DNA from 2 places in the Pseudoalteromonas sp. SCSIO 43095 genome. Region 1 is predicted to be linked to the other one. Evidence: predicted binding sites of a transcription regulator. Region 1 holds the regulator's gene; the other holds the start of a gene.
The links. Region 1 encodes sigma-54, which starts transcription at its own class of promoters, with help from an activator protein. Its sites were predicted from a motif close to GTTGGCACGNNNNTNGNNT; they were not measured.
Positions count from the first base shown of each region.

Region 2: a site for sigma-54 is predicted at 1,896-1,914, ahead of LOC50_RS10890 (DUF1328 family protein). Genes of this name have one in related genera too.

Region 1 is NZ_CP087995.1:268,183-272,551, reverse strand. Features, by position in the region: gene lptB (LPS export ABC transporter ATP-binding protein) at 1-631, shown strand, start outside; gene LOC50_RS01275 (RNA polymerase factor sigma-54) at 966-2,465, shown strand; gene hpf (ribosome hibernation promoting factor) at 2,492-2,779, shown strand; gene ptsN (PTS IIA-like nitrogen regulatory protein PtsN) at 2,784-3,236, shown strand; gene rapZ (RNase adapter RapZ) at 3,256-4,098, shown strand; gene LOC50_RS01255 (HPr family phosphocarrier protein) at 4,117-4,369, shown strand, end outside.
Region 2 is NZ_CP087995.1:2,313,009-2,317,377, forward strand. Features, by position in the region: gene oadA (sodium-extruding oxaloacetate decarboxylase subunit alpha) at 1-1,180, opposite strand, end outside; gene LOC50_RS10885 (OadG family protein) at 1,193-1,438, opposite strand; gene LOC50_RS10890 (DUF1328 family protein) at 1,961-2,134, shown strand; gene LOC50_RS10895 (hypothetical protein) at 2,181-2,372, shown strand; gene LOC50_RS10900 (YcxB family protein) at 2,543-3,010, shown strand; gene csrA (carbon storage regulator CsrA) at 3,066-3,257, opposite strand; gene LOC50_RS10910 (aspartate kinase) at 3,348-4,369, opposite strand, start outside.

The DNA of each region.
Region 1 (4,369 bases):
GGGGTTACTTGGCCCTAATGGTGCAGGTAAAACCACCACCTTTTATATGATTGTAGGCCTTGTACCTAGCGATAAAGGCAAAATATCAATTGATGATAAAGATATTACTTTATTACCGATGCACAGCCGAGCGCGTTTAGGGATTGGTTATTTACCGCAAGAGTCGTCTATTTTTAGAAAGCTGACTGTTTATCAAAACTTAATGGCTATCTTAGAAACACGTAAAGAATTAAATAAACAACAACGCGAAGATACTTTAAATAATTTACTTGATGAATTTAGCATTCAGCATATCCGCGATAGTCAAGGTATGGCTTTATCAGGTGGTGAACGTCGCCGCGTTGAAATTGCTCGCGCGCTTGCAGCAAACCCTAAATTTATCCTTTTAGACGAACCCTTTGCGGGGGTTGATCCTATCTCAGTATTAGATATTAAAAAGATTATAGAGCATCTTAAAAACCGTGGCATTGGCGTCCTTATTACAGATCATAACGTGCGCGAAACACTTGATGTTTGTGAAAAAGCCTACATAGTTTCTCATGGGGAGTTAATTGCATCAGGCACTCCTGAATACGTATTAAACGATAAAACAGTACGCGATGTTTATTTGGGCGAGCAGTTCAAGCTCTAATATGTGTGTTATTCCACTAAGCATCTGCTAAGATTAATCATACTTAGGTCTGTTGACCTATCAAGGTTGAATTTGCAGCAGTCTGTTTGGTATTTAGGCAAGGCAGAGCCTATGTGGTGTGGTATTTCCCCATAAATAGGCGATAACGCAGCATCAATGCCAAACAGGCGCTGCCCTTCGGGTTCTGCCTAGGGACGATTTACTCTTTGTTGCTCGGTTTTGACTTAGCCCACTAGGTTACAAACCTCGCGCCGCAATTAAACCGCCCCTAGTTTGAACAAATTTTAATCGTAAAGGTCAACAGACCGTAATTTAAAAGGATTGTTAGAGATACATGAGGCAATCATTACAGCTGCGCATGGGCCAGCAACTTACAATGACTCCACAATTGCAACAAGCAATTCGCTTATTGCAACTCAGTACATTGGATCTCCAGCAAGAAATTCAAGAAGCGCTCGATAGCAACCCCTTGCTTGAAGTTGAAGAACACGATTACAGCGAAGACACTGCAGGTAAAAACGAACAAAAAGCCGATAACGATGACTTAACGCTAAGTGCCTCAGCTGACGATAAACCTAGCGAGTATGAGCAAGATAGCGGCGAAGCAATGACCAAAGACACCATTAGCGATGATATGGCTATGGATGTTACTTGGGATGAATATATGAGTGCTGCGCCTGCCTCTTCATCGGGCCCAATGCCAGAAGATGAATCTATTTATCAAGGCTCTTCGACTGAAACGCTGCATGAGTATTTAATGTGGCAACTTCAACTGACGCCGTTTAGCCCTACCGATGAAGCGATAGCTATTGCAATTGTAGAAGCTGTGGACGACTCAGGGATTCTAACCCTTAGCTGTGAAGAAATATTAGAAAGCTTTAACCAAGAAAACGACGCCGAAGATGAAGTTGAACTTGACGAAATAGAAGCGGTACTAAAGCGTATTCAACTATTTGATCCAGTGGGAATAGCCGCGCGTAGTTTACAAGAGTGCTTGTGTATTCAGCTAAATCAATTTGATAAAGACACACCTTTTTTAAACGAAACAAAAATGATCTTAACCGATCATATTGATTTACTGGCTGCGCGTGACTATCGCACGTTGATGAAAAAAACAAAGCTTAAAGAAGATGAGCTTAAAGAAATCATGACGTTGATTCATACGCTCAGCCCAAAACCGGCAGACACTATTGTCAGAGAAGAGTCTGAGTACGTTATTCCTGACGTGTCGGTTAAAAAAGTAAAAGGCCGTTGGGTGGTTGAACTAAACCCAGATAGCATGCCTAAGATCAGAGTAAATAGCCAATATGCAGCTATGTCGCGTACGGTTAAATCAAGTGGTGATAGCCAGTTTATTCGCTCGCACTTACAAGAGGCTAAATGGTTTATAAAAAGCTTAGAAAGTAGAAACGACACGCTGCTTAAAGTAACTAACTGTATTGTGCAGCAACAACAGGCCTTTTTTGAACATGGTCCTGAGGCGATGAAGCCTATGGTACTTAACGATGTGGCTGAAATGGTGGAAATGCACGAGTCGACTATTTCACGTGTTACTACGCAAAAATACATGCACACACCACGTGGCATTTTTGAGCTTAAATATTTCTTTTCAAGCCATGTAAGTACTGAAAATGGTGGCGAATGCTCATCAACAGCAATACGAGCATTAATTAAAAAATTAATCGCTGCAGAAAACTCAGCTAAACCATTGAGTGATAGTAAAATTGCAGATATATTGGCAGAGCAAGGAATTAAAGTAGCGAGGAGAACTATAGCAAAATATCGCGAATCTCTAGCTATTCCCCCGTCTAATCAACGTAAAAGTTTGATTTAAGGCGTACAACAAAGAGGAAAATGTTTATGCAACTGAATTTAACTGGTCGTCATGTAGATATTACCGACTCGCTTAGAGACTACGTAAATAGCAAATTTTCGAAGTTACAGAGGCACACTGATCACATAACGAATGTGCACGTTATTCTCGATGTAGAAAAACTAAACCAAAAAGCTGAAGCAACCGTTCATGTTAGTGGCGCTGAGATTTTTGCTTCTACTGAGCATCAAGATATGTATGCCGCTATAGACTCGCTCATTGACAAGCTAGATCGTCAAGTAATTAAACACAAAGAGAAACTTGCTCGACACTAACACTATGAAACTAAGCTCACTTATCTGTCAGGACTGCAGTAAAGCTGCGGTCCTTTTTAATAGTAAAAAAAGAATTTTAGAATTTATCAGTGAATTGGCTCACAATAAACTGCCCTATTTAACACAACAAGATATTCTTAATGCATTAACTGCAAGAGAAAAGCTTGGAAGTACAGGTATAGGTCGAGGAATTGCAATTCCACATGGTCGTATGAGTGGTGTACAAGAGCCTCTTGCACTTATATTAGTGAGCGAAACGGCTATTAATTTTGATGCGATAGATAACCGACCGGTCGACATTTTTGTTGCCTTAATTGTACCTGATGGTGACAATAAGCAGCATTTAAAAACCTTAGCCACGATAGCAGAAAAGCTCAATGATAAAGAATTTTGTAAACAGTTACGCGCCGCCAAATCGGATAGCGAACTGTATCAGGTTATCGTCAGTCAATCGTAGTAATAAAGAAAGGTGGTAAATGGAATTAATAATTATAAGCGGTCGCTCAGGGTCAGGTAAATCTGTGGCGTTACGCGTTGTGGAAGACTTAGGTTATTATTGTGTAGACAATATTCCTCTTAATTTATTACCATCATTAGTGCGCAGTGTTTCCGACAGTTATAATAAAATTGCTGTGAGTGTTGATGTACGTAACCTACCTAAAGAGCAACAGCAGTTTAATGAAATCATTGAATATTTACCTGGTTTTACTAAACCAACGGTATTTTATTTAGACAGTGACGATCAAACATTAATAAAACGCTTTTCAGAAACGCGTCGTCTTCACCCTTTATCTATTGATTCTTTGCCGCTTGATTTAGCCATAAAAAAAGAAAAACAACTACTTGATGTATTGATTAATCGTGCTGATTATATGATTGATACCACAGATTTAAGTGTGCATCAGCTTGCTGAGTCTATTCGTGAAAAAATACTCGGAAAAAAAGATAAACAACTGATCATTACCTTTGAGTCATTTGGTTTTAAACACGGCCTCCCTAAAGAAGCAGATTACGTATTCGATGCCCGTTTTTTACCAAACCCGCATTGGGAGCCTGAACTAAAGCTACTTACAGGGCTGGATCAACCAGTAAAAGACTACCTAGCAAGTCACAGTATAGTGCAAAAATTTACATGGCAAATTCAAACATTTGTGCAAACATGGCTGCCGCATTTAGAACGAAATAATCGCAGCTACTTAACTATTGCAATTGGCTGCACCGGTGGGCAACACCGCTCTGTTTATTTAGCGCAAACCATTGGCGAAAGCTTTGCAATGAGTCATCCCAATGTAAAAATTCGCCACCGAGAACAAGAATAAAGCTTGCGAGAACATGTCATGCGCTTAGAAAATACATTTTTAATAAAAAACAAATTAGGATTACACGCTAGAGCGGCGACAGTATTAGCTCAGCTTTCTGTGCAATTTGATGCCACAATCACTTTATTTCAAGATGACAAACAAGCCGCTGGCGATAGCGTGCTGGCACTTATGTTACTCGAAAGCAGCCAAGGCAAAGAAGTTAAGGTGGTATGCGAAGGCCCCGACGCTGAGCCTGCACTTAGCGCAATAGGTGAACTCATCGACCAAC
Region 2 (4,369 bases), 1.0 Mb from region 1:
CTTCGCTGCCATCAAGTACACGCTCTTGTAGCTCTTTATTCATAGGAGCAGGTGTTGAACCATACTCACCTTTTAATACGCCAGCGGTTTCTTTGGTGATGGTTTTATAGCGCTCGCCAGTAAGCACATTAAGTACTGCCTGAGTACCAACAATTTGCGAGGTCGGTGTAACTAATGGAATAAAGCCCAAATCCTCACGCACCCGTGGAATTTCAAGTAATACTTCGTTTAGTTTATCAGCAGCGCCTTGCTCTTTAAGTTGATTTTCCATGTTAGTTAACATACCACCTGGCACTTGGGCTAATAAAATTCGGCCATCAACACCTTTTAAACTGCCTTCAAACGCAGCGTACTTTTTACGTACGTCTCTAAAGTAAGCTGCAATTTCTTCAAGGTGGTTTAAATCAAGCCCAGTATCACGCTCAGTACCTTCCACGATTGCAGCAATTGTTTCAGTTGCTGAATGACCATAAGTCATACTCATAGACGATACAGCCGTATCGAGCATATCAATACCGGCATCAATCGCTTTTTGATACGTTGCGGTACTTAAACCCGTTGTTGCATGACATTGCATAGCAATAGGAATTGAAACTGTTTCTTTTAAGCCTTTAATCAGTTTTTCTGCATCATAAGGCTTAAGCAATCCCGCCATATCTTTAATACAAATTGAATGACAACCTAATTCTTCAAGCTGCTTAGCAAGTGTTAGCCACATATCCAATGTGTGTACTGGGCTTACCGTGTAAGAAATCGTACCTTGGGCATGCGCGCCTACCTTAACCGCCGCTTTTATAGCAGTTTCTAAGTTACGTACATCATTCATGGCATCAAAAATGCGAAATACGTCTACGCCATTTTTGTGCGCGCGCTCAACAAACTTTTCAACAACGTCATCAGCATAATGGCGATACCCCAATAAGTTTTGACCGCGAAGTAACATTTGCTGGGGTGTATTTGGCATCGCCTTTTTAAGCGCGCGAATACGCTCCCAAGGATCTTCGCCTAAATAACGAATACATGAGTCAAAGGTAGCCCCACCCCAAGACTCTATAGACCAATAACCTGCGTCATCAATTTTTTTTGCAATAGGTAACATGTCGTCTAATCGCATGCGGGTAGCTAAAAGCGACTGATGGGCGTCTCGAAGTACGAGTTCTGTTATTTTTAATTTAGCCATTGGTATGCTCCTCTAATTATTATTTGTTTTGTACTGAGCAATGGCAGCACTAATTGCAGCGATGTGCTCATTTGGCACACCTTGAGATTTAAAAGATGGTGTTCTCTGTGATACTTCAAGTTCTGGCTGAGAAAATTTGCTAGCCAGCTTAGACATAACTGTCACTGCACCAATCAATAAAGAAAGAAATACAAACACACCCACCATACCGGTTAGCATTAAATTGCCTGCAGTTGTAAGCAAAGCCCCTATATCCATAATTCTCCCCTGTTCAAAACTGAATACATAAAAAGTCAGTTTATTTAAATAAATATTCACTAATAGTAACAAAAACTACTCTTTTGTCTACACATTGTAAATTGGTAAAACCAATTAATCTAAAAGTAACATATCACCAATAAGGTTAACACCACCTAAAATAGCTTATTTAACCTATATATATAGATGGTAAAAATGTTCGTTATAAATAAAGAATATATAAAAACCCTAATATTCTGTAAAAACACATAAAAATATACCAAATGAGCTAATCCACTAAAAACTGCCAAAGCAAATGCTAATTGGTCTTACCAAAATAACGACTGTAAAAACTATTTATTATCTCATCAGACACCACTGTGAATAAGTTACAGATAAAACCGTAAAAATTACCAACCTAATATAAAGCTAAACTCAAAAATATAAGTTAAACCATTGATTTGAAACAAAATAAAATGCTGGCATATTACTCGCTTATATAAAAACAACACTTTAACACTTAGATAAATCAAGGAGATGACAATGTTACGCTGGACAATTACATTTTTGGTGATCGCACTAATCGCAGCCGTTTTAGGATTTGGTGGTATTGCAGGAGCCGCAGCAGGAATTGCTAAGATCATATTTTTTATCTTTATAGTTTTACTGGTTATTTCACTTGTCTCTGGCGCTTTACGTGGTAAAAGCCCCAAGTAGATAAGAAACAACGAACTTTTTAAATTTATATACAAGGAATTACATTATGAAATCATCAACACTTAAAGCAGCAGCTATTGGCCTATTCGCAAGTGCATTTATTATGGGTTGTGAAGACAATCATGCAGAAGAAGCCGGTGAACGCATCGACGAAGCCGTGACAGATGTTCAAAATAAAGTAGAAGATGCCTGTGAAGAAGTAAAAGAAGGAGTCAACGCTGAAGAAACAAATTGCTAATTCAGCCCCCTTTTTAAAAAGCGACCATTTGGTCGCTTTTTTTGTGTTTAGTATTAGTTGCCAAGTTGCTACCCATTAATTACAAACTCTGAACTATTAATTCTTTTTAAGCTGCGCATTTGCCACATAGCTTGCTAAAATGATAAAAAATAGCTTTTAAGTATAGATGCATGGTATTTACGACAACCTATAAACTCGATAAACCTTACTTTTATGAATGCTTCGACCAATCGCTGCCTTATAGTAAACGCGCGCAACCTAAATATTTTTTATTAGCACTGCTTGTTGTATTGGGATTATTTGGTATTTATGGTTTAGGAGATCATTACCTAGGTACATTTTTGCTTATGTTAGCTTTACTTGAGTGCATCGCCTTTTACTATCGCCGCCCATGGTGGGTTACCAGGCAAATGCTAAGCAGAGCGTCTGGTTCTGAAGTCACTCTCACCTTCGACGAAGACGGAATAAAATCAACCAATCATTACAAAAATTACCAGTTAGCTTGGCACGACATTAACGAAATTATTACTACAGATTGTGGACTATTGTTAAAAAGTAAAAGCGGTATGCAATACATTTCTAAGGCAATACTCGACGAAGAAACGATTGATTTTATAAACAAAAAAGCCACTCAGTGAGTGGCTTTTACAAATGTCATAGTTATATTAACTAGCACATTTTATACTATGTTGATTAAGCATTGCCCGGATTAGGGTTAGACTTTTCAGCTTGTATGCGCATGTAAATTTCTTCACGATGAACTGATACGTCTTTAGGTGCGTTAACACCGATACGAACTTGATTTCCTTTAACACCCAGAACAGTAACGGTTACTTCGTCACCAATCATCAGGGTCTCGCCTACTCTACGAGTTAGTATTAGCATTCTCTTGCTCCCATGTTCCAATAAAATTATAAGATTCCGAACAAACATTTTAATTAAAATTAGACTAAAAAGTAAGTAAAAACCCTCAATCTATTCATTTTCTGTTAAAAATGTCTTATGTAATGCACGAACAGCCAGCTCGAGGTATTTTTCATCTATTAAAACTGAAATTTTGATCTCTGAGGTGGCAACAAACATCACATCAATGTTTTCTTGTGCCAACGAATCAAAAAATAAGCTCGCTACCCCGGAATGAGATTTCATCCCCATACCCACCGCTGACACTTTCGCCACATTGGTCGATCCGTCAATTGCCTGTGCATCAAATTGCTGTTGCTCAGCCGTTAACAAATCAAGTGCGTTTAAGTAATCATTTAAATGCACAGTAAAAACATAGTCGACTTTTTCAACTTTATGATTAATTTGATTAATCATATCTATTTCGATGCCATTATCAGCAAAAAGTTTCAAAACTTTTGCAAGATGTTTGGTGCCTTGCGGCATTCCATGCACCTTAATTAAGCACTCATCTCGATTAAATGCAATACCCGATACGACATTGCTTGTCACGTCGCACTCCTCAAAACTAATTAACGTGCCTTCATCGGGTTTAAAGCTAGATAACACCCGCAGAGGAACATTGTGTTTACCAGCAGATTCTACAGAGCGAATATGTAACACTTTAGCGCCTAAACTTGCCAGCTCAAGCATTTCGGCAAAGGTGACATGACTTAAACGTCGTGCGTTAGGTTCCACACGCGGGTCTGTAGTATATACGCCATCAACATCGGTATAGATCTGACACTCATCGGCTTTTATTGCACCCGCTATTTCAACCGCAGAGGTATCGGTACCACCACGCCCAAGTGTGGTCACATTACCCTCAATATCGCGCCCCTGAAAGCCGGCAATAATAGCAATGCGGTTGTGTTCAAGCTCATGTTTTAAACGCGTTGCAGCCACGTCTTCTACACGGGCTTTACCGAACATGTTATCGGTTAATATATTCACCTGATCGGCTAACAAGCTTACCGCAGAATGACCGCGTTTAATAATCGCCATCGCTAATAAAGCTATAGAGACTTGTTCACCGGTACTCAGTAATACATCGA